Regions from separate parts of the Streptomyces sp. NPDC024017 genome, predicted to be linked through region 3. Evidence: riboswitches for the same ligand, from Rfam matches in the RefSeq annotation. Region 3 holds a riboswitch; each other region holds the start of a gene.
The links. A riboswitch is a leader RNA that binds a small molecule or an ion and turns the genes downstream of it on or off. The one in region 3 is predicted to bind thiamine pyrophosphate.
Positions count from the first base shown of each region.

Region 1 (9,815 bases), on a different contig from region 3:
ACCCGCTCCTCGGGCACCTCCTCCTGGGCCCGGGTCCGCACGATGAACTCCACCCAGCGCAGAGCAGCGCCCATGTGCCGGACCAGGTCCTCCAGCGACCACTCCGGGCAGGTCGGCACGGTGCCGGACAGATCGGCGCCGGATGTCACCACGGACCTCAACAGGCCGACCTGGCGGGCGATTTCGTCGCAGTAGCGGTCGTGTGCGAGTAACGGCGTCATGCCCCGCACCCTAGGCGGCGGACGATCAGCCGAGCACCACGATTTCGGCCGCGTCGAACTCCACGCCGACCTCGTCCCCGGTCTCCGGCGCGTCCCGCAGCGCGCACGCCGCCTCCAAGCGCGGGGCGCCCTGGGGCTGGAGGTGCACGGCGACATGGGTGCCCCGGAAGGTGCGCGCGGCCACGGTGCAGCGCAGGCCCGCGTCGGCGGGCACCAGGCGCACCCCGGCGGGCCGCACCAGTAGGGTCCGTGTGCCCTGCGGAGCGCCCTCCGGCGCCGGCACCTTGCCCCACGGCGTGTCCGCGGCCTCCGCCCCGACCGTCGCCTCGACCACGTTCTCGAAGCCGAGGAAGCGGGCCACGAACGCGTCGGCGGGCCGCTGCCACACCTCAAGGGGCGTACCGGACTGGGCGATCCGCCCGTCCCGCATCACCACGACGCGGTCGGCCAGCGCGAAGGCCTCCCCCTGGTCGTGGGTCACGGCAAGCGCGGTCGTGCCCAACCGGCCGAACAGTTCCTTCAGTTCGACGACCAGCCGCTCCCGCAGCGACCGGTCGAGCTGCCCCAGCGGCTCGTCCAGCATCAGCAGCCGGGGGCTCGGCGCGAGGGCCCGGGCCAGCGCCACCCGCTGCTGCTCCCCGCCGGACAGCGCGGCGACGGCCCGGCGGCCCGCACCCGGCAGTCCCACGAGGTCCAGCAACTCCCGCACTCGCTCGGCCTGTTGCCGCCTCGGCTCACCGCGCATCCGCAGGCCGAACGCCACGTTGCCGCCCACGTCCCGCTGCGGGAACAGCTGGTGGTCCTGGAACATCAGCCCGACCCCGCGCCGGTGCGCGGGCACACCCGCCTGGTCGCGCCCGTCGAGCACCACCCGCCCGGAGTCGAGCGGCTGCAGCCCGGCCACCGCCCGCAGCAGGGTCGACTTGCCGCTGCCGCTGGGGCCGAGCACGCACACGATCTCGTGCTCGACGACCTCCAGATCGACAGCGTCCAGCACGGCCCGCCCGCCGAAGCGGACCGTCGCGCCCTGCAGAGCGAGCAGCATCAGAACTCCCCCGTCCGGTCCGTGCGGAGCCTCTCCAGCACCAGCAGGGCCACGGCGCACACCACCATCAGAATCGTCGAAAGGGCCATCGCCTGCCCGTAGTTGAGGTCACCGGGCCGCCCGAGCAGCCGGGCCACCGCCACCGGCAGCGTCGGCCGGTCGGGCCGTGCGATGAACACCGTCGCGCCGAACTCCCCGAGGGAAACGGCGAAGGCGAACCCGGCCGCGATCAGCAGCGCCCGCCGCACCATCGGCAGGTCCACCTCCCGCCACACCCGCCAGGGCGAGGCCCCCAGCACCGAGGCCGCCTCCCGCAGCCGCACGTCCACCGCCCGCAGCACGGGCAGCATCGTCCGCACCACGAACGGCACCCCGACCAGCGCCTGCGCGAGCGGCACCAGGATCCAGGAGGACCTGAGGTCCAGCGGCGGCTCGTCGAGGGAGATCAGGAAGCCGAAGCCGACGGTCACCGCGGACACCCCGAGGGGCAGCATCAGCAGCGCGTCGAAGCCGCGCACGAACCGTCCGGCGTCCCGGCGGGTGAGCGCGACCGCGGCCAGGCCCCCGATCGCCACTGCGATGAGCGTGGCGGCGACGGCGTACGACAGGGAATTGCCGATCGCCTCGATCGGCGGGACCAGGAACACTCCCCCGTCCTCGCTGGTCAGCGCCCGGTAGTAGCCGAAGCCCGGCGCGCCGAGAGACCGCTGCACCAGCACGGCCGGCGGCAGCACGAGCAGCACGGCGACGGTGACGAGCACCCCGCCCAGCAGCGCCCACTGCCCCGCGCCGCGCGGCCGGCGCGCGGTCACGGACGCGTCCACCAGCCGCAGCGCGGTCTCCCGCCGCCGCACGGTCCAGGCGTGCAGGGCGAGGACCGCGCCCGCCGCAACGAACTGGATCAGGGTCAGCACGGCCGCCGTGGACAGGTCGAAGATCTCGGACGTCTGCCGGTAGATCTCCACCTCCAGGGTGGAGAAGGTGGGCCCGCCGAGGATCTGCACGACACCGAAGGAGGTGAAGGTGAACAGGAAGACCATGAGCGAGGCGGCGGCCACGGCCGGGGCGAGGGCAGGCAGGGTGACCTGCCGCCAGGCCTTCAGCCCGGACGCCCCGAGCATCCGCGCCGCCTCCTCCTGCCGGGGGTCGAGCTGCGCCCAGAGCCCGCCGACGGTGCGGACGACGACCGCGTAGTTGAAGAAGACGTGCGCGAGCAGGATCGCCCACACGGTGGTGTCCAGGCGTACGCCCCACAGCTCGTCGAGCAGCCCGCCCCGCCCCACCAGCGCCAGGAACGCCGTACCGACGACGACCGTCGGCAGCACGAACGGGACGGTCACGACCGCCCGCAGGACCTGCTTTCCTGGGAATTCAAAGCGCGCGAAGACGTACGCGCCGGGGAGCGCGACGATCAGCGTGAGCACGGTGGAGACCAGCGCCTGCCAGGTGGTGAACCACAGGACGTGCCGGACGTCGGACTGCGCCAGCACCTCCCCGATCCGCCCGAGGTGCCAGGCCCCGTCAACCTTGAGGCCGCGCGCGACGATCGCGGTGACGGGGTAGGCGAAGAAGACCGCGAAGAACGCGACGGGCACGGCCAGCAGACCGAACCGCGCCGCCGCGCCCCGCTTCCGAGCGGCTACTTCAGTACGAGTGAGGTCCACGACTTGACCCACTGGTCGCGGTGGTCGGCGATCTTCGCCGGGTCCATGGTCTCCGGGTCCTTCGCCTGCGGCCCGTACTTCACGAACTCCGGCGGCACCTGGGCGCCCTCGCGCACCGGGTACACGAACATGTTCATCGGCATGTCGTCCTGGAACTCCTTGGTGAGCAGGAAGTCCAGGAGCGCCTTGCCGCCCTTGGTGTTCTTCGCGTTGCTGAGCAGCCCCGCGTACTCGACCTGCCGGAAGCAGGTGCCCTCGGCGACCCCGGTCGGGGCGGAGGTGGGCTTCGGGTCGGCGTACAGCACCTCGGCGGGCGGCGAGGAGGCGTACGACACGACGAGCGGCCGGTCGCCCTTGGCCTTCTTGCCGCTGCTGGAGCCGGAGAACTCCACGTTGTAGGCCTGCTCCCAGCCGTCGACGACCTTCACGCCGTTGGCCTTGAGCTTCTTCCAGTAGCCCTCCCAGCCGTCGTCGCCGTACTTGGCGGCGGTGCCGAGCAGGAAACCGAGACCGGGCGAGGAGGCGGAGGCGTTCTCGGTCACGAGCAGGTTCTTGTACTGCGGCTTGACCAGGTCGTCGAAGCTGCGCGGCGGCTCCAGCTTGTGGTCGGCGAAGTACTTCTTGTCGTAGTTGACGCAGATGTCGCCGGTGTCGACGGGCGTGACCCGGTGCTTGTCCTGGTCGACGCGGTACTCCGGCAGGATCAGGTCGGATCCCTTCGCCTCGTACGACTGGAACAGGCCGTTGTCGAGGGCGCGGGACAGCAGCGTGTTGTCGACGCCGAAGAAGACGTCGCCCTGCGGGTTGTCCTTGGTAAGGATGGCCTTGTTCACGGCCTGCCCGGCGTCGCCGTCCTTCAGGACGTCGACCTTGTAGCCGGACTGCTTCTCGAAGGCCGCGATGACGTCCTTGGACGCGGCCCACGAGTCGTGGCTGACGAGCGTCACGGTCTTGGAGTCACCGCCGGACCCCTGGCTGCCGTCGGACGACCCGCACGCGGCGAGCGTGCCGGCCATGCCGAGCCCGACGACCGCCGCCGTCAGCCGCTTTGCGTTGATGCTCACTGGATTCCTCCTGGAGTGACCAGGAGAAGACGCGGCCCTGCCCGGGACTTCCGGGGTCCCGGGCAGGGCGCAACAGCTCGAGTGGTGACCGATCTCCCTACCCAGAATGACCTGGGCCAGGTTCGGAGGGTCTGCGGCCGTGTGCCGCACTCTCAGCGCTGTGGCGCTCCCCTGTCGGAATGTGCAGGTGTCGAATATGAAGGTGTGCTTACGACGGTCAGACTACCGTTCGGTGGCCGCGAGCTGACCACACGCCCCGTCGATCTCCTGACCACGGGTGTCCCGGATCGTCACCGGCACACCATGAGCGGCGATCGCCTCCACGAACGCCTTCTCGTCCTCGGGCCGCGAGGCGGTCCACTTCGACCCCGGCGTCGGGTTCAGCGGGATGAGATTGACATGCACGGGCTTGCCCTTGAGTAGCCGCCCGAGCCGGTCACCGCGCCACGCCTGGTCGTTGATGTCCCGGATCAGCGCGTACTCGATGGACAGCCGCCGCCCCGACTTGGCGCTGTACTCGAAGCCGGCGTCCAGGACCTCCCGGACCTTCCAGCGCGTGTTCACGGGCACGAGGGTGTCGCGCAGCTCGTCGTCGGGAGCGTGCAGCGAGATGGCGAGGCGGCACTTGAAGCCCTCGTCGGCGAACCGGTGGATGGCGGGGACGAGCCCGACCGTCGAGACGGTGATGCCACGCTGCGAGAGCCCCAGCCCGTCGGGCTCGGGGTCGGTGAGCCGCCGGATGGAGCCGATGACCCGGTTGTAGTTGGCGAGCGGCTCGCCCATGCCCATGAAGACGATGTTGCTGAGCCGCGCGGGCCCGCCGGGGACCTCCCCGTCACGCAGCGCCCGCATCCCGTCCACGATCTGGTGCACGATCTCGGCCGTGGACAGATTCCGGTCCAGCCCGGCCTGCCCGGTCGCGCAGAACGGGCAGTTCATGCCGCATCCCGCCTGCGAGCTGATGCACATGGTCACGCGGTCCGGGTAGCGCATCAGCACGGACTCGACGAGCGTGCCGTCGAACAGCCGCCACAGCGTCTTGCGGGTGGTGCCCTGGTCGGTCGACAGATGCCGCACCACGGTCATCAGCTCGGGCAGCAGCGCTTCCTGCAGCCGCCCTCGGGCACCGGCCGGAATGTCGGTCCACTGCTCCGGATCATGCGCGTACCGCGCGAAGTAGTGCTGCGAGAGCTGCTTGGCACGAAACGGCTTCTCCCCGACAGCGGCAACGGCCTCCTTGCGCTCGGCAGGAGTGAGATCGGCGAGGTGCCGCGGCGGCTTCTTGGCTCCGCGCGGGGCTACGAAAGTGAGTTCTCCGGGTGCAGGCATAACCCGTCCAGTGTGGCAGATCAACTGCGGCGGCCCGGTCCGGGAGCGGGGTGGGGGCGGTCACCTGCGGGTGGCGTCCGTCAGCGTCGGCCGGCCTGGCGCGGTCCAGGGACGGCCCGGGGGGCGATCGCGAGCAGGAGCCGCGATCCAGAACGCGCGAATGCAAGAAACGGACTGAAGCCAGGAGCGTCGCACGCCTCAATGACTTCAGAGGTAAGCGCTGGTGCTACTTATCGTGGAGCGGGCGGGACTTACTCGCCCCTGTGCTCCAGCCGGTCCTTGAGGAGCTGCTCGTTGCGCGGGAGTTCCTTGCGGACCTGGGGGCGTACGACCAGCGGGACCATGACCTTGCCCATGCCGTGGCCCTCGAAGTCGATGTCGATCGTGACGTGCGAGCGGCGGCCCTCGTCATAGGGCTCGACCTCCCCGTGCACGTGTGCCCGGACGGGGCCGTCGACGCCGCGCATGCCCCAGCTGCGGGGTGGGTCGTACTCGGTGACCTCCATGGTCATCGGCATGACACGGCGGCCGATGTGCCTGGTCACGCGGACCTGGGTGCCGACACCGACGGGCCCCTCGTCGAGGCGCTCCGCGGACACGGCGCTCAGCTGCCACTCCGGCATGCGCTGAGTGTCCATGACGTACTGGTAGACCTCCTCGGGCCGGCGGTCGACGTCGATGCTCTCTCGGATGATGGCCATGATGGCCTCCTTTGGGAGGTACATCTGAATCGTCCCACTTCAGACCCTCGGGCGTCTCCCCGAAACGTCAGTGAGCTCCTGCCCGGCCGGGCAGGAGCTCACTGGCGAAGACGGCCGGTTCAGCCGGAGCCGACGAAGAGCACGAGCAGCAGCCACACCACCGGAGCCGTGGGGAGCAGCGAGTCGAGCCGGTCCATGATGCCGCCGTGGCCCGGCAGCAGCGTGCCCATGTCCTTGATGCCGAGGTCCCGCTTGATCATGGACTCGCCGAGGTCGCCGAGCGTGGCGGTGACCGCGACCGCGAGGCCCAGCACCAGGCCCTGCCACCAGGCACCGTCGTCGATGAGGAACTGCATGCACAGTGCCCCCGCGACCATGGCGAAGGAGACCGCGCCGAGCAGGCCCTCGCGGGTCTTGCCGGGGCTGATGCGCGGGGCGAGCTTGTGCCGGCCGAACCGCCAGCCGACGGCGTAGGCCCCGGTGTCGCTGACGACCGTGAGCAGCAGGAAGGTGAGCACCCGCTGCGGCCCGTCGTCCGCGGTCAGCATCATCGCGACGAAGGTCGCCAGGAACGGCACGTAGAACGCCGCGAAGACGCCCGCGGTGACGTCCCTCAGGTAGCCCTCGGGCGGTTCGGTCATGCGCCAGACCAGGACGGCCAGTGCCGTGAGTGCCATCGCCACCCACGCGCCCTCGGCGCCCCGGACGTACCCGGCGACGACCATCGCGGCACCGCCGAGCGCGAGCGGCACGAGGGGCGCCCGGATGCCCTTGCGTTCCTCCAGCCGCTTGGTCAGCTCCCACAGGCCCACCACCACGGCCACCGCCACGACACCGACGAAGACGGCCTTGACGACGAACAGCGACGCGACGATCACCGCACCGAGCCCGACACCGACCCCTATCGCGGCACTCAGGTCGCGGCCCGCGCTCTTCTTCGGCGGCTTGGGGGCCGGCTGCGAGGCGTCGGGCATGGGCTCCGGATTCGTGTCGTTTCGGACCGGGCGGGCGCTCAGCCGAGCAGCCCCCCGGTCGTCATCCTGGTTTCCGCCGAAGTCGGTCACGTCGGGCACGATGGGCATGGGGCGAGTCTGAGGCGCTTCATACGCATCGTATGCGGGACCCGCCGGGGCGGCCCCCTGGACGTGCCCGTGGGCCTGGCCCTGGACGTGCCCCTGACCATGCCCTTGGTCGGTGGGCCCCCAGTACCCGGCCTGTGGCGGCGCCCCCCAGGAAGAGTCGTTCATCAGACCTCGAGCAGCTCCGCTTCCTTGTGCTTCAGGAGCTCGTCCACCTGCGCGACGTACTTCGCGGTGGTGTCGTCGAGCTCCTTCTCCGCACGGCGGCCCTCGTCCTCGCCGACCTCGCCGTCCTTGATCAGCTTGTCGATGGCGTCCTTGGCCTTGCGGCGCACGGAACGGATGGAGACCTTGGCGTCCTCACCCTTGCTCTTGGCGACCTTGATGTACTCGCGGCGGCGCTCCTCGGTGAGCTCGGGGAACACCACCCGGATGATGTTGCCGTCGTTGCTCGGGTTGACGCCCAGGTCGGAGTCGCGGATCGCCTGCTCGATGTTGCGCAGCGCGCTCTTGTCGAAGGGGGTCACCACGGCCATACGCGGCTCGGGCACGGAGAACGAGGCCAGCTGGTTGATCGGCGTCGGCGCGCCGTAGTACTCGGCCACGATCTTGTTGAACATCGCCGGGTGCGCACGGCCGGTGCGGATCGCGGCGAAGTCCTCCTTGGCGACCACGACGGCCTTCTCCATCTTCTCCTCGGCCTCGAGGAGGGTCTCTTCGATCACCACTTGCTCCTGCGTGTCTTGAGTAGGCCCGGCTGCGGTTCCATGTGGGGCGGCGGCCGGCTGCGTCGCGTCTTCTTCCTGCACGGTTCCCGACCGGCGGGACATTGTCCATCCCCCGGCCCGGCTCCGTCCCGTCCGTCCCCCGGACGGGGTTGTTCCCGGGGTGTCAGTCCCGGCTGCCGGGGTCCCCCACCAGCGTGCCGATCTTCTCACCCTTGACGGCGCGTCCGATGTTGCCCTCCGCCAGCAGCTCGAAGACCACGATCGGGAGCTTGTTGTCGCGGCACAGCGTCACGGCCGTGGCGTCGGCGACCTTCAGATCGCGCGTGATGACCTCGCCGTAGCCGAGGTGATCGAACTTCACCGCGTCCGGGTTGGTCTTGGGGTCGGAGTCGTAGACCCCGTCCACGCCGTTCTTGCCCATCAGCAGCGCCTCGGCGTCGATCTCCAGGGCGCGCTGGGCGGCGGTGGTGTCGGTGGAGAAGTACGGCATGCCCATTCCGGCGCCGAAGATGACCACGCGGCCCTTCTCCAGGTGCCGTACGGCGCGCAGCGGGATGTACGGCTCGGCGACCTGGCCCATGGTGATGGCGGTCTGCACCCGGCAGTCCACGCCGACCTTCTCCAGGAAGTCCTGGAGGGCGAGGCAGTTCATGACGGTGCCGAGCATGCCCATGTAGTCGGAGCGGGCCCGGTCCATGCCGCGCTGCTGGAGTTCGGCGCCGCGGAAGAAGTTGCCTCCGCCGATGACGATCGCGATCTCCGCGCCGTCGCGTACCACGGCCGCGATCTCGCGGGCGATCTTGTGCACCACGTCGGGGTCGACGCCAAGGCCGCCGCCACCGGAGAAGGCCTCTCCGGACAGCTTCAGCAGAAACCGGCCGCGCACTTTGCCGTCGTCGCTCTTCTGGGCCTTGGTGGTCATGGGGGATCCCGCCTCTTTCACGTGTTGCACATACCAAGAAGGCCATTGCCGGTGGGGCGTGTTTCGCATCCCATACGGCAATGGCCTCCTCGTCAGATCTGCTGTCGTCCGCCACTCATGTGACGGCGTACGCGGACGACTGCTGTCGACCCTATCGGGGTCGGGCGTCGATCGCGGTACGGACTCAGATGCCGACCTTGATGCGCGTGAAGCGCTTCAGGGTGACACCGGCCTCGTCCAGAACCTTCTGGACCGACTTCTTGTTGTCGAGCGCGTACGGCTGGCCGAGCAGCGTGGCGTCCTTGAAGAAGCCGTTGAGGCGACCCTCGACGATCTTCGGCAGGGCGGCCTCGGGCTTGCCCTCGGCGCGGGTGGTCTCCTCGGCGACGCGGCGCTCGGACTCGACGACCTCGGCCGGCACGTCCTCCTTGGAGAGGTACTTCGGCGCGAAGGCGGCGATGTGCTGGGCGACGCCCTTGGCGATCTCCGCGTTCGGCTTGTCCAGCTCGACGAGGACACCGATCTGCGGGGGCAGGTCGGGCATCGTGCGGTGCATGTACGCCGTCACGAAGCCGTCGGCGTACTGCGCGAAGCGGTCCAGGACGATCTTCTCGCCCAGGTTGGCGTTGGCCTCGTCGACGTACGCCTGGACGGTCTTGCCGGCCTCGATCTCGGAGGCGAGCAGGGCCTCGAGGTCGGCCGGGGAGGTCTTGGCGACGTGCTCGGCGATGGTCTTGGCCACGGCCTGGAACTTGTCACCCTTGGCGACGAAGTCCGTCTCGCACTTCAGCTCGACCAGGACACCGGAGGAGTTGTCGTCGGCGATGATCGAGACGACGGCGCCGTTCTCGGCGGAGCGGCCCTCGCGCTTGGCGACGCCCTTCTGGCCCTTGATGCGGAGCGCCTCGACGGCCTTCTCGACGTTGCCCTCGGCCTCGTCCAGCGCCTTCTTGCAGTCCATCATGCCGGCGCCCGTGAGCTCACGGAGCTTCTTGACGTCGGCGGCGGTGTAGTTCGCCATGAGTCTGTGAATCTCTCTCGAAGTCTGGAAGATCGAAGATC
Region 1 covers NZ_JBEZYZ010000015.1:121,986-131,800, forward strand. The annotation lists gene AB0G20_RS33870 (maleylpyruvate isomerase family mycothiol-dependent enzyme) at 1-221, opposite strand, end outside; gene AB0G20_RS33875 (ABC transporter ATP-binding protein) at 247-1,266, opposite strand; gene AB0G20_RS33880 (iron ABC transporter permease) at 1,266-2,930, opposite strand; gene AB0G20_RS33885 (thiamine ABC transporter substrate-binding protein) at 2,906-3,946, opposite strand; TPP riboswitch at 4,071-4,177, opposite strand; gene rlmN (23S rRNA (adenine(2503)-C(2))-methyltransferase RlmN) at 4,217-5,323, opposite strand; gene AB0G20_RS33895 (SRPBCC family protein) at 5,575-6,024, opposite strand; gene AB0G20_RS33900 (phosphatidate cytidylyltransferase) at 6,144-7,271, opposite strand; gene frr (ribosome recycling factor) at 7,271-7,828, opposite strand; gene pyrH (UMP kinase) at 7,995-8,753, opposite strand; gene tsf (translation elongation factor Ts) at 8,938-9,774, opposite strand.
Region 1: another riboswitch for thiamine pyrophosphate. It lies ahead of AB0G20_RS33885 (thiamine ABC transporter substrate-binding protein); the one in region 3 lies ahead of thiO (glycine oxidase ThiO).

Region 2 (9,815 bases), on a different contig from region 3:
GTGCTGGTCTTCGTGGCACTGGTCGGCGGACTGATCTACGTCGTACGGAAGTTCACGTCGAGTTCCTCGTCGCGCAGCGACTGGTGAGACCGGTGGGAAACCGGTGGGGGTAGCGGGCAACGCTCGGAATCACCGGTTCCCTCGGGCGGGGGAAGTTTCCCGGCGGGGCCGTCTGCGGGCGGTGGCAGGCGAATAGAGTCCGGAACTCGACGCGGGGACTTCCCCGCGAGCGGCATTCACCCCCACCCGTGTTCCTCCGCACGGTCTGCCCCCCTCGCGCTTCGGGAGAGCCCCTTGTCCCCGGTTGACACCGTCCCCGTCCAGCTCCACACCGTCCCCGCGCAACCCCGCTCGGCGACGCCCTCCGGGCCACCGCCCCCCTCCGCGCCCCCGCCTCCGCCGACCCTCATCGGATCCGTGCAGCGCGCGATGCGCCTGCTGGAGACCGTCGCCGCGCACGAGTACGGCGCCCCGGCCAAACAACTGGCCCGTGAGACCGGGCTGGCGCTGCCCACGACGTACCACCTGCTGCGCACACTCGTGCACGAGGGCTATCTGCGCCGGGACAAGGGCCTGTTCTTCCTCGGTGAGGCTGCCGAGCGGCTGAGCAGCAGCGGGGCGCGGCAGAAACGTCGCAGCACGGTCGTCGACGCGCTCGCGCACTGGCGGGACGTCCTGGGCGTCCCCGTGTACTACGCGGTGTACCGCGAGGGCGAGATCGAGGTCATGTGCGTCTCCGACACCCCCGGCAACCCGGCGGTCGAGGAGTGGGCCGACTTCCGGGAGACCGGGCACGCGCACGCCATCGGGCAGTGCCTGCTGTCCCAGCTGGACGAGGACGCCCGCCGTGACCACCTCGACCGCTACCCGGTGCAGCCCCTCACGCCGTACACGGTGCGCGACAACCACAGCCTGCTGAGGCGTCTGGAGCGGATCCGGCGGATGGAACCGGTGATCGAGCGTCAGGAGTACGCCCTGGGCGCGGTCTGCGCCGCGATTCCGCTCACCCTCGGCACCACGGCCGCGACGATGGCCATCTCCCTGCCCGCACACCAGGCCGACCGATTGCTGCCTGCGGCCCGCCAGTTGCAGGCCGAGATGGGGCGCCTGCTCGCCTCGCTCGGGCTCTCTATCAGTATGTGAAAACTCACTCCTTGTGATCTGCTGTGTACGTTCAGCAAGATTCCACCAAGTGTCAGAGGTTCGTTCCCGGCCAGTCACGGCGAATGACGGGGTTGTCGATGCGCGAGTCCGTGCAAGCAGAGGTCATGATGAGCTTTCTCGTGTCCGAGGAGCTCTCCTTCCGCATTCCGGTGGAGCTGCGCTATGAGTCCAGTGATCCCTATGCCGTCCGGCTGACGTTCCACTTGCCCGGTGATGCCCCGGTGACGTGGGCTTTCGGGCGGGAGTTGCTGATCGACGGGGTCGGCCGGCCGTGCGGGGAGGGCGATGTGCGGGTCACGCCCGTCGATCCCGACGCGCTGGGCGAGGTGTTGATCCGGCTTCAGGTGGGCAGCGACCAGGCGTTGTTCCGGTCGTCGACGGCACCGCTCGTCGCTTTCCTGGACCGTACGGACAAGTTGGTGCCGCTGGGCCAGGAAGGCTCGCTCGCCGACTTCGACGCGCACCTCGACGAGGCTCTGGACCGCATCCTCGCCGAGCAGGGCGCTGGTTGAGGCATGGGCCCGGCGGCACGGTGGAGTAACGCTTCACCGGGTGCCGCCGAGCTGCGCAGGAACGCTTCTTCCTGCGATCTTCGTATGACCGGGCGATCTTCTTGCATCGGAGGCGGCCGAGGCCGAGTCGAGGCCGAGGCCGAGGTCGAGTCGCTGGAGGCCGACGCGCCGGCGGCCGGGGTGCCTGAGGCTTTCGGAGGCCTCTGTGGCGCCGGGGCGTCAGCGCTTGCGGCGCCGGCCCCTCCCCCCGCGCGCCGGGACCGCGGAGGCCTCCACAGCGGGCTCCGTGCCGGGACGGTCGGCCGAGACCATCAGCGCCGCCAGGGCCGTGGTGACCGGCACCGAGGCGACCAGGCCGATCGAACCGACCAGCGTGCGCACGATCTCCTCCGCGACCAGCTCGCTGTTGGCGACCGTCCCCACACTGCTCTGCGCGATCGAGAACAACAGCAGCAGCGGCAGCGCGGCACCCGCGTAGGCGAGGACGAGCGTGTTGACGACCGAGGCGATGTGGTCGCGGCCGATCCGGATGCCCGCGCGGTAGAGCCCGCGCCAGCCCATCGACGGGTTGGCCTCGTGCAGCTCCCAGACCGCCGAGGTCTGCGTGACCGTCACGTCGTCGAGTACGCCCAGCGAGCCGATGATGATGCCGGCCAGCAGCAGACCGCTCATGTCGATCGTCGGATAGAGGCCGTGGATCAGCCCGGTGTTGTCGTCGGTGTTGCCACTGAGCGCGGCCCAGTCGATGAACACCGAGCCGAGGATGCCGATCAGCAACAGCGAGATGAGGGTGCCGAGCACCGCCACGGAGGTCCGGGCGGACAGGCCGTGACACATGTACAAGGCGATGAGCATTATGGCGCTCGCGCCCACCACCGCCACGACCAGCGGGTTCGAGCCCTGCAGGATCGCGGGCAGGATGAAGAAGTTCAGCACCATGAAGCTGATGGCCAGCGCGACCAATGCCATGACACCCCGCATCCGCCCGACGACCACGACGGCGAGCGCGAAGATGCCGGCGAGCAGGCTCAGGGGCAGGCGGCGGTTGATGTCGGTGACCGAGTACTGCAGGTCCTTCGGTGCCGAGGGCTCATAGGCGACCACGACCTTCTGACCCTCGTGCAGCTGGCGGGACTGGTCGGGCTGGACGATCTCGGTGAACGTACGGCCCTTGTCGTCGCCGCTGTCGACCCGGATCGTCGCCCGCTTGCAGGTGCCCTTCTCCTGCTGCACCGCGGAGGAGCCCTCGGCGGTGGAGGTGTCTCCGGTCGGCGGAACGCCCGAAGCGCCGGCCTCCTTGCAGCTCACCTCGACCACCTTGGTGACCGTGGCGTCCTGCGTCTGCCGGTCGAAGCCGACGCCGGTGCGCTCGTGCGGCGGGGCGCCGCCCGGCCACAGCACGGCGAGGCCGACCAGTACCGCCGCGGCGAACGGGATCAGGATCGCCGCGATGATCTTGCGCAGGTGCAGGGAGACGGGTGTGGCCGGGCCGTGGTTGTGAGAGTGCCCGTGGCCGCCACCCGGGGCGGAACCGGAGCCGTGCCCGTCACCTCCGTCGTGACCGTGGCCGTTCCCTCCGCCTCCACCGGACCCTGAACCGTGCCCGCCGCCACCGGGGCCGTGGCCGGGTCCCTGACCAGTGGGCGGGCCACCGTGGCCACCGGGAGAACCGGCACCCCGGCCCTCACCGGAGCCCGGCCCATATTCACCACCGGGACCAGAACCGGAACCGGGACCGGAACCAGGGCCGGGGCCGAAGCCCGCGTCACGGCCGTACCCGAACTCAGGACCCTGCCCCCTGGCCGGCTCATGCCCGGTCCCGGCGGCGAAATCATGGCCGTCACCACGGCCGTTGCCGCTTCCGGCGCCGGATCCTCGGGGCGGCTCGGGCGGTGGGTAGGGGGGACGCTGCGTCGTGGTCACCGCCCGATCATCGCAAGAACGAGGGGGGCCCTCTGTTCACCGCGCCAGAATTGCCGCTAGCGTGGAGCCACCTTTTGTACACGCGGGAGCTCGGAGCACCGGGCTGAGAGGGCGCTGACCTCCGTCCCAGCGATGTTTCACATGAAACATCGCCGGAGTCGAGTGATGTTTCACACGAAACGTCGCCGGACGGAAGCCGCTGCGTCGACCGCCGAACCTGTTACCGGGTAATGCCGGCGTAGGGAGTAGGTCTCATGACCAGCAAGGACGCACGCACGCCTGCCTCCGTTCAGGACGAGAAGTCCGAGGAGGCCGGGAAGTCCATCGGCTGGCACAAGGCGTACGTCGAGGGCAGCCGCCCCGACCTGCGCGTGCCGGTCCGTCAGGTGCATCTCACCAACGGCCAGTCGGTCACGCTGTACGACACGTCGGGCCCGTACACCGATCCACTCGTCGACACCGACGTGCGCAGGGGACTGTCGCCGCTGCGCGAGAACTGGATCATCGCCCGCGGCGACACCGAGGAGTACGCGGGCCGCCCCGTCCGTCCCGAGGACGACGGCATCAAGCACACCTCGCCCCGTGGCGGCCTCCGCAACCTGGACGCGGTCTTCCCCGGCCGCCCGCGCCAGCCGCGCCGCGGCAGGGACGGACAGGCGGTCACCCAACTCGCGTACGCCCGCCGCGGCGAGATCACGCCCGAGATGGAGTACGTCGCCATCAGGGAGAACGTGTCGCCCGAGGTCGTGCGGGACGAGATCGCCGCGGGCCGGGCCGTGCTGCCGGCCAACGTCAACCACCCGGAGATCGAGCCGATGATCATCGGCAAGCGGTTCCTGGTGAAGGTCAACGCCAACATCGGCAACTCGGCCGTGACGTCCTCCATCGAGGAGGAGGTCGAGAAGATGACCTGGGCGACCCGATGGGGCGCCGACACGGTCATGGACCTGTCCACCGGCCGCAACATCCACACCACGCGCGAGTGGGTGCTGCGCAACTCCCCCGTTCCCATCGGCACCGTGCCGCTCTACCAGGCCCTGGAGAAGGTCGACGGCCGGGCCGAGGAGCTGACCTGGGAGATCTACAAGGACACGGTCATCGAACAGGCCGAGCAGGGTGTGGACTACATGACGGTCCACGCGGGCGTGCGCTTGGCGTACGTGCCGCTGACGGCGAACCGCAAGACCGGCATCGTCTCCCGCGGCGGCTCGATCATGGCCGCCTGGTGCCTCGCGCACCACAAGGAGTCGTTCCTGTACGAGAACTTCGAGGAGCTCTGCGAGATCCTCGCCGCGTACGACGTCACGTACTCGCTCGGGGACGGCCTCAGGCCCGGATCGATCGCGGACGCCAACGACGAGGCGCAGTTCGCGGAGCTGCGCACGCTCGGGGAACTCAACCGGATCGCGAAGCGTTTCAATGTTCAGACCATGATCGAGGGCCCGGGCCACGTCCCGATGCACAAGATCAAGGAGAACATCGACCTTCAGCAGGAGATCTGCGAGGAAGCTCCGTTCTATACGCTCGGCCCGCTGACCACGGACGTCGCACCGGCGTACGACCACATCACCTCCGGCATCGGTGCCGCGATGATCGCCTGGTGGGGCACGGCGATGCTGTGTTACGTCACGCCCAAGGAGCACCTGGGCCTGCCGAACCGTGACGACGTCAAGACCGGCGTCATCACCTACAAGATCGCCGCCCACGCAGCCGACCTCGCCAAGGGACACCCGGGTGCGCAGGAGTGGGACGACGCGCTGTCCGACGCCCGTTTCGAGTTCCGGTGGGAGGACCAGTTCAACCTGGCCCTCGACCCGGACACGGCACGGGAGTTCCACGACGAGACCCTGCCCGCGGAGCCGGCCAAGACGGCTCACTTCTGCTCGATGTGCGGTCCCAAGTTCTGCAGCATGAAGATCTCGCAGGACATCCGCCGCGAACACGGCGGCACACGGACCGAGGTCGAGGAGGGCATGGCCCTGAAGTCGAAGGAGTTCGCGGCGAGCGGGAACCGCGTGTACCTGCCCATCGCGGACTGACCCGGCCGCGCACAGGCCCGGGGGCCGATGGTCCCCCGGCCTGTGGGAGGTGCCTGCTCGGACGGGCTCCGACGGCTACTCCGGCTGGTGCTCCGGTCCTCCGAAGTCCGGGCTGGTGTAGTCCGGGCTGCTGAAGCTGGGGCGCGAGCCGCGGTCGCCGTCGTCCGGGCTGGTGAACCCCGGGCGGCCGTAGCCGAGGTGCGGCATGCGGCTGACCGGCGTGGACGAGGGCGTGTCATGCAGCGCGGCGGCCGCGCCGGGGTCGACGAGGGCCTCCCGCAGGAAGGGCAGGATGCCGCGTTCCAGCAGGGCCTCGTGCCAGGCCTCCTTGGCCTGGGCCACCTCGCCCTGCAGTTCGCCGTACGGCCCGCCTTCGGCCGTGGGCTTGTTGCGCAGCGCGGTGAGCAGCAGCCCCACCGCGGCGACGAGGATCGCGACCGCGGTCACGGCGCCGAACACCCAGCCCGTGGTGAGCATGGTCCGGGCGAACCCCTGCTCGGGGTCGAGCATCTGCAGGATGTAGCCGACGAGCAGGAAGATCGCCGCGGCGGTTCCGGCCAGGACGGGTGCGAGGACGGCGACGACGGCGACGGCGCCCGCCCCGGCGGTTTCGGCGACCCCTCCCATGGTGGCGGCGAGCCCCGACGCGCCCGTGCCCGACTCGGAGGAACCGGACTCGCGCACGGCTGTGGAGCCGGCGGACGCCGGCTGACGCAGTTCGTCGCGGACCTTGACGTAGTGCTGGTACTCGGTCGACGCGGCCGCCGTGATGAGCGCGGTGGCGTTCAGCGCCATGGTGCGCAGCTGTTCGGGGTTGAGCCGCCGTCCTACAGCGGCCAGTTCCGGACGGTGTGGTGCGGAGCGCAGCGCCTCATCGAGGATCCGCTCGTATTCTTGGCGGTCCTCGCTCAGCAGGTGCTGCGGAACGCTGTTCATGTGCATCCCCCGATGCTCCGTAGGGCTTGGGGCTCGGCATGCTGACGAGCCGTCGGGCAGAAACGGAGGGGAGCCTGCTACGGATAAGCCGATGGTAGAGCGGTGACGGTATGCGGTGACAGGGGGTTTACCGAAATTGACCCCTCACCGGTCCGGTCCTCCGAAGGGGAACGCCTGCCCGGTGAACGTTCACGTCTCCAGCGGCAGTTGCTGGACCAGCAGCTTTCCGGCCATGGTCACGCCGCCGTCCATCGCGATGGCGAGTCCGTCGGCGTAGACGTGCGGACCCTCGATCACGGGGTCGCCGTTGTCCTCGTCCTCCTCGGCGCCGACCTCGCCCAGCAGATACGGAATCGGGCTGTGCCCGTGAACGATGCGGGTGCCCCCGTACGTATCGAGCAGGGAGCGCACGGCGTCCGCGCCGCCCTCGTCGCGGAAGGAGAACCGCTTGGTGAACTTGCGGAACAGGTCCCAGACCTCGTCCGCGTCGTTGCGGGTGATCGTCTCGCGGACGGTGTCGTTGACCTCTTCGATGGAACGGCCGTAGTCGAGGTAGGCGGTGGTGTCGGAGTGGACGAGCAGGTGGCCGTCGACCTCTTCGATGGCGTCCAGGCGGGACATCCACTGCAGGTGGTGGTCCTGGAGGCGGTCCATGTCGGTCTTCTGGCCGCCGTTGAGCAGCCAGGCCGCCTGGAAGGTGGCGGTGCCCGCGCCGGAGTTGACGGGGGTGTCGCCGAACCGCTTCGCGCCCAGCAGCAGGAGCTCGTGGTTGCCCATGAGCGCCTTGCAGTAGCCGCCGGCCGCGGCGGCCTCCGCGGACAGCCGCATCACCAGGTCGATGACGCCGATGCCGTCCGGACCGCGGTCGGTGAAGTCGCCGAGGAACCACAGCCGGGCGGTGCCCGCGCACCAGTTGCCGGCGGCGTCGAGCAGGCCCTTCTCCTGGAGGGCCGACACCAGCTGGTCGAGGTAGCCGTGCACGTCACCCACGACGTACAGCGGGCCCTGCCCGGTGGTGCCCTGCGGGGCGGCGACGGTCTCGGGGTCCACGGTCACCTGGACAGTGTCGCCCCGGTTCACGACGGGAAGGTCGCGCTGGGTCGGCGTGTATCCCTCGGGGTAGGTCTCCTCGGGCGGCGGGGCGACCTCGCCGGGGTGAACGCTGTGGACGTACGGACCGGCCTCGTGGACGTACGCGGGCACCCGGAAGTCGCGCAACGTCGCCGTCCGCTCCACCTCGGGTCCCTGACCGGCCCCCTGAGTCATCGACCCCTCCACCATCGCGCCGCATTGCACCGCATCGGACTGCCTGGTCGTAGCGGCCCGCGGGTGTCGTGGGCCCATCATAGGAATGCGGATCGCGCCATGTGATGACCCAGGGGTGGTGAATCAGAGCAAGAGTCCAGTTCACCGCGGCTTTCGCCCCGATTGAGCCGGGCTTTGACCACCGTGTGACCGTCCTCGCTCTTCTTCTCTTCGCGAGAACGATCCCTTCTCTCCGGGGGACCGGCCCTGTTTCTCCCCAGGAGGACGGAGTTCCTCTTACCCGGGTGCGGGACCTACGTCTCCTCGGGCGATCGCGGAGGGCTGACCGTCGTGCGCGGCGGGCGTCGCTGGGACGAGGTGCGCACGATCAGCTCCGTCGGTATCACCTGCTCCACCGGGCGATCGGATTCCACTCCCTCGATGGCGTCGATGAGGAGTTGCACCACCGCCGTGCCGATGCGGCGCGGCTTCAGGGAGAGCGTGGTGACGGGCGGCTCGGTGTTGGCGTACACCGTGGACTCGCTGCAGCAGACCAGCAGCAGGTCGTCGGGGACGCGCAGGCCGTAGCGGCGGGCGGCGGCGAGCAGGTCGGTGCCGTTCGGGTCGAACAGTCCGTAGACCGCGTCGGGCCGGTCGGGCCGGGCGAGGAGCCGGTCGGCGGCGACGGCGCCCGCGCACGGATCGTGCGCCGGGTAGGCCTCGTACACCGGATCCTGGCCGACACGCTCGCACCAGCGCAGGTACGCGGTGGTCGACAGGTGGGTGTACGTGTCCGTGCTCGTGCCGGTCAGCAGGCCGATGCGGCGGGCGCCGGCGTCGGCCAGGTGGTCGAGGATGCCGAGGACGGCGGCCTCGTGGTCGTTGTCGACCCAGGCCGTGACCGGCAGCGCACCGGCCGGGCGGCCGTCGGAGACGACCGGCAGCCCTTGCCGGACGAGCTCGCTGACCACCGGGTCCTGGTCGGAGGGGTCGATGACGACCGTGCCGTCCAGGGCGACGTTCGACCACACGTCGTGGCGGGAGGTCGCGGGCAGGATGACGAGGGCGTAGCCGCGGGCGAGCGCGGCGGAGGTGGCGGCCCGCGCCATCTCGGCGAAGTACGCGAACTCCGTGAAGGTGAAAGGTTCATCCCCGTACGTGGTCACGGTCAGGCCGATGAGCCCCGACTTGCCGGTACGGAGGGTCCGGGCTGCGGCCGAGGGCCGGTAGCCCAGCCGGTCGGCGACTTCCCGGACATGGCGCCGGGTGGCGTCCGGGAGCCGACCCTTGCCGTTGAGGGCGTCGGAGACGGTCGTGATGGAGACTCCGGCGGCGGCGGCCACGTCTCTGATACCGGCCCGACCCGGCCGACTGCCTCGCCGTGAGGTTTCCGCGCGGCTCACCTGGTGCTTCCCTGCTGCTGTCATGGCGAGCCGATAGTAGGGCTCATGAGGTGGGGTAGTGCGGACGCATATGCACGCGTTGACAGGCACGTTTCTGCATGATCATTCAACCCCAATTGCTTTGGAAACCATGGGTGTTGAGCGCTCTCATGGCAGTACGTGTCTTGTCGGCGCGCACGGGCCTGCCTAGTGGCCGATGTTGCGAAGAGGTCTCAACTCACCTGCACGGGGGATGCGCGCCACGGCGTGCACCACCGGCGCGTAGATATATGTGCGGCGCGCCCCCAGATTCGTACGCCTTGGTGTGGTGATGCCCCTGATGCCGGTGGGGTGGAGGCGGCCGCTCGGTCGTGGCTATACGCAGCGGCGCCGAATCCTCATAAGGTGAGGAGTAATGGATGTCGGCGGCGGTCATGGGCCGCCGGTCTTCACGAGGAGGACTGCGGTGAGCGAGACGAGCCCGAAGCTGCGCGCCGAGCTGGAGGGGATCCCGACCTACAAGCCGGGCAAGCCCGCCGCGGCAGGTGGTCCGGTGGCCTACAAGCTGTCCTCCAACGAGAACCCGTATCCGCCGCTGCCGAGCGTGATGGAGA
Region 2 covers NZ_JBEZYZ010000002.1:190,225-200,039, reverse strand. The annotation lists gene AB0G20_RS05675 (DUF5326 family protein) at 1-87, shown strand, start outside; gene AB0G20_RS05670 (IclR family transcriptional regulator C-terminal domain-containing protein) at 409-1,143, shown strand; gene AB0G20_RS05665 (SsgA family sporulation/cell division regulator) at 1,242-1,676, shown strand; gene AB0G20_RS05660 (YibE/F family protein) at 1,896-3,599, opposite strand; TPP riboswitch at 3,672-3,861, shown strand; gene thiC (phosphomethylpyrimidine synthase ThiC) at 3,854-5,638, shown strand; gene AB0G20_RS05650 (hypothetical protein) at 5,714-6,580, opposite strand; gene AB0G20_RS05645 (metallophosphoesterase) at 6,764-7,855, opposite strand; gene AB0G20_RS05640 (LacI family DNA-binding transcriptional regulator) at 8,134-9,246, opposite strand; gene hisC (histidinol-phosphate transaminase) at 9,668-9,815, shown strand, end outside.
Region 2: another riboswitch for thiamine pyrophosphate. It lies ahead of thiC (phosphomethylpyrimidine synthase ThiC); the one in region 3 lies ahead of thiO (glycine oxidase ThiO).

Region 3 (9,815 bases):
GGCATCAAGCTGGGTCCGACGACGACGGCCGAGGACGCGCTGCAGTACATCGAGCGCCTCGACCCCGAGCGCGAGCCGGGCCGGCTGACGTTCATCGTCCGCATGGGCGCCGACAAGGTCCGCGACAAGCTCCCCGAGCTGGTCGAGAAGGTCACCGCCTCGGGCGCGACCGTGGCCTGGGTGACCGACCCGATGCACGGCAACACCTTCGAGGCGGCCTCCGGGCACAAGACCCGCCGCTTCGACGACGTGCTCGACGAGGTCAAGGGCTTCTTCGAGGTCCACAAGGCCCTCGGCACCCACCCGGGCGGCATCCACGTGGAGCTCACCGGCGACGACGTCACCGAGTGCGTGGGCGGCGGCGACGAGATCTTCGTCGACGATCTGCACCAGCGCTACGAGACCGCCTGCGACCCGCGGCTCAACCGCAGCCAGTCGCTCGACCTGGCGTTCCTCGTGGCCGAGATGTACAGGGATCAGTGATGTACAGGGACCAGTGACGGGTCCGCCTGTTACCGGGGCATGGACTGGGGCGCGGATCACACGATCCGCGCCCCTCTCCACTTTTGTGCTCCGGACCCGACGGGTAAGGTTAGGTTAGCCTCACCGATCAACGGGGACGGCGCATCAGAGAACGACCCGTCCGGAGGTGAACCGCGTGTACGTCTGCAGTTGTTTCGGGATCACCGAGCAGCAGGTCAAGCAGCACGCGGACGGCGGCGCCTGCACCCCCCGTCAGATAGCCTCCGCCTGCAAGGCGGGCACGGACTGCGGGTCCTGTGTGCGCCGCATCCAGGCGATTCTGGGCAGGGGGTCCTGCCCTCGGCGTGATCTGGCGGACCGGGGCGAGCCGGTGCTCGCGGAACTGGAAGACGCCGCCTGACGGCAGGCCCTAGCTCGGCTGCTCGATCTGCTGCGCGATGTACAGCGCCTCGCCGAGCTTGTCGATCAGCTCCAGCTGCGTGTCCAGATAGTCGATGTGGTGCTCCTCGTCCTCGAGGATCGACTCGAAGAGGTTCGCGGACGTGATGTCGCCCTTGCTGCGCATCACCTCGATGCCGCGCTTGAGCCGGTCGATCGCCTCGACCTCGACCTGCCGGTCCGCCTGGAACATCTCGGTGACCGACTGGCCGACCCGTACATGGAAGAGTCGCTGGTAGTTGGGTAGGCCGTCCAGCATGAGGATGCGCTCGGTGATCTTGTCCGCGTGCTTCATCTCATCGATGGACTCTTCACGCGTGTACTTGGCGAGCTTGGTCCAGCCGTTGTTGTCCTGGATCCGGTAGTGCAGCCAGTACTGGTTGATCGCCGTCAGCTCGCCGGTCAACTGCTCGTTGAGGAATTCGAGGACCTCGGGGTCGCCCTGCATCGCAGAGGCTCCTTCCGCGCGGGGGAACTGGCAGGTTGCGCCGCATGATTCCACTGGTGAAGAAGATCGTCCAGTAAGTCTGCACTTAGTAAGTAAGGGCATGCTTAGTTTACTTTGTCCCGTTTCGAAGCGGGGCCGGTCAGGGGCATCACCCGGGGTCTGTCAGGATGGAGTCATGGGTCAGCCGCTGGAACACGAATCGGGAGAAGGGCGCGATCCAGCAGGAGCGACGCAGCCCGAGCTGCCCCCGGGGCAGCGGTTGCAACGCGGCTGGCCGGTCACGCACTACGGCCCCGTCCCCAAGTTCCGGCCCGAGCGCTGGGAGTTCCGGGTCTTCGGCGCCACCGCCGGCGGCGGCAAGCACTGCTGGACCCACGAGGAGTTCACGGCCCTGCCCCACACCACCGTCGTGGCCGATCTGCACTGCGTCACGAAGTTCAGCATGCTGGGCGCCGAGTGGGGCGGCATCCCCGCGCGCACGCTCCTCGACCTCGCCCCGCCCGCGGACGACGTCACCCATGTGATGGTGTGGGCAGAGTACGGCTTCAGCTCCAACCTCCGGCTGTCCGACTTCGCCGACGAACAGGTCCTCTTCGCCACCCACAAGGACGGCGAACTGCTCACCGCCGAGCACGGCTTCCCGCTGCGCCTGATCGTGCCCCACCTCTACGCCTGGAAGGGCCCCAAGTGGGTGCGCGGCGTGGAGTACATGACCGCCGACCGGCGGGGCTTCTGGGAGGAGCGCGGCTACCACAACATCGGCGACCCCTGGCAGGAGCAGCGCTACTCGTACCAGGAGGAGCCCGGGGACGGCCCCGACCTCTGACGGGCTCAGCCGTCGCGCAGCTTCTTCAGCCGCTCCACGTCCGCCGCGTGCCCCTGCTTGCCGCCCGGCGTCTCGATGATCAGCGGCACGCCCTCGGTCGCGGGGTGGGTCATCAGGGCCCGGAACGGGTCCTCGCCGATGTGGCCGACGCCGATGTTCTCGTGCCGGTCCTTGTGCGCGCCCACCACGTCCTTGGAGTCGTTGGCGTGGATCAGCTTCAGCCGGCCCCCGCCGACCGTGTCCACCAGCAGGTCCAGCGTCTGGTGCATGCCGCTGGGGCCCGTCAGGTCGTGCCCTGCGGCGTAGATGTGGCAGGTGTCCAGGCACACGCCGAGCATCGGGTGGGCGTCCAGCGCCTCGAAGTACGGGCCGAAGTCCCACGTCCGTGAACACAGGGAGGCGCCCTGGCCGGCCGTCGACTCCAGCAGCAGGAACGGGTCGTCCTCGTGGGTCAACTCGTCCAGCAGCGGCAGCAGATGCTCCCGCACCTGTTTCAGCGCCACCGACCGCTCCCGGCCGCCGGTCGCGCTGCCCGTGTGCACGACCACGCCCAGCGCCCCGATCTCCCGCCCGCGCCGCAGCGAGTGCCGCAGCGACTCCACCGACCGCTCCACGGTCGCCTCGGTGTGCGAGCCGAAGTTGATCAGGTAGGGGGCGTGCACGTAGGCGGGGATCGACTCGGCCGCGCACGCCGCGCGGAACGCCTCGTCCTGCTTCGGGTTTCCGGTCGGCGTGGCCCAGCCGCGCGGGTTGGCGACGAAGACCTGGACGGTCTCCGCCTTCAGGTCACGGGCGTACGACAGGCCTACGGAATGGAGCCCACCGGCCACGGGGACGTGGCCGCCCACCGGGTTGCGGGAGGGGCCGGACAGCTGACTGTTCACCCGTTCAGGGTGTCATGCGTCCGGCCCTGCCCCGTCCGCGGGCTCCCCGCCCGCCGTCGTCACCTGATCTTGATGGTGATCGTCGAGCCCTTGGGCGCCCGCTGGCCGCCCTCGACGGACTGGCTCTTGACCTCGTCGCCGAACAGGCCGAGCAGCCCGCGGTCCTCGTCGACCTCGAAACCGGCGCCCTCCAGCGCCTGCCTGGCGGCGTCGACGCTGTCGCCGACCACGTCCGGGACCTCGATCATCTCGGGGCCCTTGGACAGCGTCAGCGTCACCGTGTCGCCCTCGGCCGCCCGGCCGCCGGGCTTCGGCGTCTGCCGGACGACCTGGCCCTTGTCGTACTCGGAGGAGTTGACCCGCTCGGTGGCGATCTTCACCTTGAGGCCGGCCTCGATCAGCTCGGCCTTCGCGTCCGCCTCGTCCGAGCCGGTGACGTCGGGGATGTCGATGGGGCTGCCCTTGCTGACGACCAGCGCGACGGCCGTGCCCGCGCGCACCTTCGTGCCGTCGGCCGGGCGCGCGGAGATCACCGAGCCGCGCGGCACGTTGTCGCTGAACTCCCGGGTGACCATGCCCGGCTCCAGCCCGCTCTCCTTCAGCTGGCCCCGCGCCTCGGCGAGCTTCTGGCCGGCCAGGTCGGGCACGCGCACGGTCTCGGGGCCGTCGGAGACGGTGATGCCCACCGAGTCGTTGCCGCGGATGCGCGTCCCGGCCTTCGGGTCGGTGCTGATGATCTGGCCGCGCTTCACGGTGTCGCTGTAGGCGTGCTTCACATTGCCGAGCTCCAGGCCGGCGTCCTGCAGCCGGTCCTCGGCCTGCTCCTGGGTCTTCGCCAGCAGCGGCGGGACCTCGGTGAACTGGCCGGAGTTGATGTACCAGACACCGGCGCCGAGGCCGAGCGCGAGCAGGACGGCGACGACGATCGCCACCGGGCCGCGCCGGGATCCCGAGCGGCGCCGGGACGGCGGGGGCGGCGGCGGGGACGCCAGGCGGCTGGTGCGGTTGAGGGCGGCCCCGGAGGCCTCGTCGTCCTCGTTGACCGGCAGCGGACGCGGCGTGGCCAGGGCGCGCGGGATCACGGTCGTCCGGTCGTCGCCGTTGTCGTGGTCCACCGTGAGCGCCTGCGGCGGCACCGCGTCCAGCTCGTCCTCGCTCAGCCGGCCGCGTCCGTCGCGGACCTGCGCGAGCAGCGCCACCGCGTCGTGCGGGCGGACGGCCGGAGTGCGGGCCGTCGCCGAGGCCACCATCGCGTCCAGCTCGTACGCCAGGCCGGGCACGGCGGCCGAGGGCGGCGGGACGTCCTCGTGCAGGTGCTTGTAGAGGATCACGGCGGGGGAGTCCCCGTCGTGCGGCCTGTCGCCGGTCAGCATCTCGTACAGCATCACGCCGCACGCGTACACGTCGACGCGGGGGTCGGCGGTGCCGTTCTCTATCTGCTCGGGGGCGAGGTACGAGACCGTGCCGAGGACGGTGCCGGTGGTGTTCGTCACCGTGTCCACGGCCCGGACGAGGCCGAAGTCGGCGACCTTGACCCGGCCGTCGTCCCCTATCAGGACGTTCTCGGGCTTCATGTCGCGGTGCACGAACCCGGCGCGGTGCGCGGCGCCCAGCGCGGCCAGCACCGGCTCCAGGATGTCCAGGGCGGCACGCGGCTGCAGGGCCCCGCGCTCGCGCAGCACGTCCCGCAGGGTGCAACCCGCGACGTACTCCATCGCCAGGTACACGTACGAGCCGTCCGTGCCCTGGTCGAAGACCTGCACCACGTTCGGGTGGGCCAGCCGGGCCACGGACTTCGCCTCGCGGATGAACCGCTCGACGAACGAGGCGTCGACCGCGAGCGAGGGGTGCATCACCTTGAGGGCGAGGACCCGGTCGAGCCGGGTGTCCACGGCCCGGTAGACCGTGGCCATCCCGCCGACAGCGATCCGCGCGTCGATGCGGTATCGGCCGTCGAGCACCTGCCCGACCAAGGGGTCTTGAAGGGTCGTGTCCACGCAGGCGAGTGTACGAGCCACGACCGACAGCCCTGTCCCCCCGGCTGTTTTCGGCGCGGGACTGCAGCCGACCTGTGACGTGTGTTCCGCCCCCTACCGGAAAGCGGGCCGCTCCGGGTCCAGCGCGGCCATGCCGTCCGTCGGGGACGACGCCTCCGCGAAGTGCCGCCGGGGAATCCGCCCCGCCCGGTAGGCCAGCCGACCCGCCTCCACGGCATGCCGCATGGCGTCGGCCATCAGCACGGGTTCCTGCGCCCGCGTCACCGCCGAGGCGAGCATCACACCCGCACACCCCAGCTCCATCGCCAGGGCCGCGTCCGAGGCGGTACCGGCGCCCGCGTCCAGGATCACCGGCACGCGCGCGTGCTCGACGATCAGCTGGAAGTTGTGCGGGTTGCGGATCCCGAGCCCGGAGCCGATCGGCGAGCCGAGCGGCATGATCGCCGCGCAGCCCGCGTCCTCCAGCTTCCGCGCCAGCACGGGGTCGTCGTTGGTGTACGGCAGCACCGTGAACCCGTCGTCGACGAGCGTCTCGGCCGCTTCCAGCGTCTCGATCGGGTCCGGCAGCAGCGTGCGCTCGTCGGCGATGACCTCCAGCTTGATCAGGTCGGTGCCGAGGGCCTCGCGTGCGAGACGGGCCGTGAGGACGGCCTCGCCAGCCGTGAAGCAGCCCGCCGTGTTGGGCAGCACCCGGATGCCGAGCTTGTCGAGGACGGACAGCACCGAGCCGTGCACCGAGGCGTTCACCCGGCGCATCGCGACCGTCGTCAGCTCCGTCCCGGACGCGACCAGCGACCGCTCCAGCACGTCGAGGCTGGGCGCCCCGCCCGTGCCCATGATCAGACGGGACGTGAAGGACGTACCACCGAGGACAAACGGATCGTCGGCCATGGTCAGCCTCCTTGGACGGCGGTGAGGACTTCCACGCGGTCTCCCTCGCAAAGGGGCGTGGAGGGCCACTGCGTGCGCGGGACGACGGTTTCGTTGAGGGCGGCGGCCACGCCCGAGGCGGAGGCGGTGAGCGACCTCACGACGGTGTCGAGAGCCGTGCCGGGCCGGACGTCCCGGGGCTCCCCGTTGACGGAGATGTTCATGCGGGCTGCTCCGTGAGTGCGGTGGCGGGAGAGAAGCGTTTGGGGGAGAAGGGGCGGGCCTCCTCGGGGAGTTCACCCGTGGCCAGGACGTGCGCCATGGCGTCGCCGGTCACCGGGGTGAGCAGGACGCCGTTGCGGTAGTGCCCGGTGGCCAGCAGCAGCCCGTCGAGACCGGTCGGGCCGAGCAGCGGCGCGTTGTCGGGGGAGCCGGGGCGCAGCCCGGCCCGGGTCTCGGTGAGCGGCAGTTCGGTGATGCCCGGCACCAGCTCGTGCGCGTCCCGCAGCAGCTCGTACACGCCGCCCGCGGTCACGGTGGTGTCCCAGCCCAGCTCCTCGCTGGTCGCCCCGATGACGAGTTCACCGCTCGCGCGGGGCACCAGGTAGACGTGGCTGCCGCGCACGACCGCGCGCACCGTCCGGCTCAGGAACGGCCCGTGCCGCTGCGGCATGGTCAGCCTCAGGACCTGCCCCTTCACCGGCCGCACGGGAGGCAGCACGTCCTCCGGGACGCCCGCGAGCCGGCCGCTGAGACTGCCCCCGGCGAGCACCACCTGCCCGGCGGCCGCCTCCGTCCCGTCGGCCAGGACGACACCCGCGGCCCGGTCCCGTACGACAGTCAGCCGCTCCGCCCACGCCCGGTGGAAGACCACGCCCGCCCGCTCGCACGCCGCGACCAGGGCCCCGGCCAGCCGCCGCGGGTCGATCTGGTGGTCGCCGTCGACCCGCAGCCCGCCGCGCACGCCCGGCGCGAGCATCGGCTCCAGGCGCCGGCACTCGCGCCCCGACAGCCACTGCGACTCCAGGCCCGACTGCTGCTGCAGGGCGTGCAGTTCGCGCAAGTGGGCCCGGTCGTCCGCGTCCAGGGCCACGGCGAGCGTGCCGCAGCGGCGGTAGCCGAGGTCCTGGCCGGTCAGCTCGGTGAGCTCGGCGGCGAAGTCCGGGTAGCGCCGGGCGGAGGCGAGGTTCAGGCCGAGCAGGGTCTGCTCTCCGTAGTGCAGTTCCGTGACGGCGGCCAGCATGCCGGCCGCCACCTGTGCGGCTCCGCCGCCCGGCTCGGGGTCCACGACGGCCGTGGCGAACCCGCGTTGCGCGGCCCGCCAGGCCGTGACCAGGCCGATGATCCCGCCCCCGATGACAAGGACGTCTGACGTGGTGGACGTAGGCGACATGGGCGTCCAGCCCCTCCCTTCGCCGGCATGACCCGGATCAGGTTCGTACGGTCGGAGGCCGCCAGCCTCCCTCTCAGCCCGGTGCGTCCGGGCTCCCGCGAGTGCTTTACGTTGGCCACCCTAGCCCGATGCCGTATGCCGCAGTAAGGGAGCCTCCGTCCATGGCCCGATCCCTCGACGGTCTCGTCCTCGCCCCGGTCGCCGACCAGGCACCGGGCCAGGTGGGCACCCGCACCCGGTTCACGTACCACGAGCGGGAGGGCGAGATCTGGGCCGAGTACACGGGCGGCGACGTCGTACGCGGGCATCTCGTGGGTACCCGGGAAGGTGACCGGCTGGACTTCCGGTACGTCCAGCTCAAGCGGGACGGGACCACGGCCTCGGGGCACTGCGTCTCGGCGGTGGTGGAGCTGCCCGACGGGCGGGTGCGGCTGGAGGAGACCTGGGAGTGGGAGTCCCAGCGGGGCAACGGCACGAGCGTTGTGGAGCAGGTCACGGCGCATGAGCACTGACTGACAATTCGTCAGGTGTCTATGGTGATCAGGTGAGCGAGCAGACGCAGGAACCAGGTTCGTCCGCGCCGCGGCGCGTCGTCGTGGCGGGTGCGGGCATGGCCGGGGTGCAGACCGCCGTGGCCCTGCGCGAGCAGGGCTTCACCGGTGACGTGATCCTGATCGGCGCCGAGCCCCACCAGCCCTACGACCGGCCCCCGTTGTCCAAGGCCGTCCTGCTCGGCAAGTCCGAGGGCTCCGCCTTCGACGTCGACTTCGAAGCCCTCGGCATCGAACTGCGGCTCGGCTGCGAGGTGCTGGGCCTGCGCCCCGCCGACCACGAGCTGGACACCGAGGCCGGGGCCGTGCCGTACGACGTCCTGGTCGTCGCGACCGGCGCCGAACCGGTCCGGCTGCCCGGTGCGGAGGGCGTGCCCGGCGTGCATCTGCTGCGCACCCTGGACGACGCCGAGCGGCTGCGGCCCGTGCTCGCCCGCCAGCAGGACATCGTGGTCGTCGGTGCGGGCTGGATCGGCGCGGAGTTCGCCACGGCCGCGCGCGAGGCGGGCTGCGCGGTGACCGTCGTCGAGGCCGCCGAACGGCCGCTCGCCGGGGCACTGCCCGCCGAGGTCGCCGCCCCGATGACCGGCTGGTACGCCGCCGCGGGCGCGGTACTGCGGACGCACGCGCGCGTGGAGCGCGTCGAGCCGGACGCCGTGCTCCTCGACGACGGCACGCGGCTGCCCGCGGGCGCGGTCGTCGTCGGCATCGGCGCCCGCCCCGCGACGGCCTGGCTGGCCGGCTCCGGGATCGAGCTCGGCGTCCACGGCGAGATCGTCGCCGACGAGCATCTGCGCACGTCGGCGCCGGACGTGTACGCGGTCGGCGACTGCGCCTCCTTCCCCTCCGGGCGCTACGGCGAGCGCCTGCTGGTCCACCACTGGGACAACGCCCTCCAGGGACCGCGCACGGTCGCCGTGAACATCGCCGGCCGGGCCACCGGTCAGACGCCGGCGGTGTACGACCCGGTGCCCTACTTCTGGTCCGAGCAGTTCGGTCGGTTCGTCCAGTACGCCGGGCACCACGCGGCCGCGGACACGACCCTGTGGCGGGGCGACCCCTCCGGACCGGCCTGGACGGTGTGCTGGCTGCGCGACGAGCGGCTGGTCGCGCTGCTGGCGGTGGGCAGGCCCCGGGACCTGGCGCAGGGCCGTCGCCTGATCGAGTCGGGCACACCGATGAATCCGGTGCTGCTGGCGGATCCGGCCAGGCCCATGAAGGCCGCGGCGGCATAGGCGCCGGGCCCGGCGCGTGCGCCCGGGTGGGCCGGGCCGACTTCCGACTGTCAGTGGCTAATGGCAGGCTGGTTCCGTGACCGAGATTGACGCAAAGATCGATGCTCTCGTCCCCGCCTGGCTCACCCTCCCCGACATCGCCGAACAGTTCGGCGTCGAGGTGACGCGTGTGCGGCAGCTGGTCAAGGACGGCCAGCTCATCGCCGTACGCCGAGGTGAGAACCGCGCGCTGCACGTCCCTGCCGCCTTCATCGACGGGGACAAGGTCGTCAAGGGCCTGTCCGGGACCTTGACGCTCCTGCGGGACGACGGCTTCACGGACGAAGAGATGCTGGAGTGGCTCTTCACCCCGGACGACAGCCTGCCCGGCACCCCCGCGCAGGCGCTCAGCGAGAATCGCGGCACGGAGGTGAAGCGCCGCGCCCAGGCGCTCGCGGTCTGACCCGGCCCCGACGTGACAACCGTCCGGTGCCGTGTGACCGGGGCCGGACCTGACAACCGCCCGATGTGGAGGCCGTGACCCGAGGGGTCACGGTCCGGCGGCCGCTCGCGCCCGTCCGGGGCCGCGGGCGTCCCCTGGAGAGCCCGGTGGCGTCCCGTGGGCCGTGGCGGACTCCAGGGGCAGGCGTAAGGTGCCCGAGGCGCTCGGAGCGGGACAGAGGCGCCGCCGCACGCCACGACACCCAGGGG
Region 3 covers NZ_JBEZYZ010000012.1:271,526-281,340, reverse strand. The annotation lists gene AB0G20_RS30560 (class II 3-deoxy-7-phosphoheptulonate synthase) at 1-483, shown strand, start outside; gene AB0G20_RS30555 ((2Fe-2S)-binding protein) at 650-883, shown strand; gene bfr (bacterioferritin) at 893-1,369, opposite strand; gene AB0G20_RS30545 (sulfite oxidase-like oxidoreductase) at 1,545-2,195, shown strand; gene AB0G20_RS30540 (deoxyribonuclease IV) at 2,201-3,079, opposite strand; gene pknB (Stk1 family PASTA domain-containing Ser/Thr kinase) at 3,139-5,076, opposite strand; gene AB0G20_RS30530 (thiazole synthase) at 5,170-5,967, opposite strand; gene thiS (sulfur carrier protein ThiS) at 5,970-6,170, opposite strand; gene thiO (glycine oxidase ThiO) at 6,167-7,339, opposite strand; TPP riboswitch at 7,337-7,448, opposite strand; gene AB0G20_RS30515 (hypothetical protein) at 7,501-7,851, shown strand; gene AB0G20_RS30510 (FAD-dependent oxidoreductase) at 7,884-9,125, shown strand; gene AB0G20_RS30505 (Rv2175c family DNA-binding protein) at 9,202-9,567, shown strand.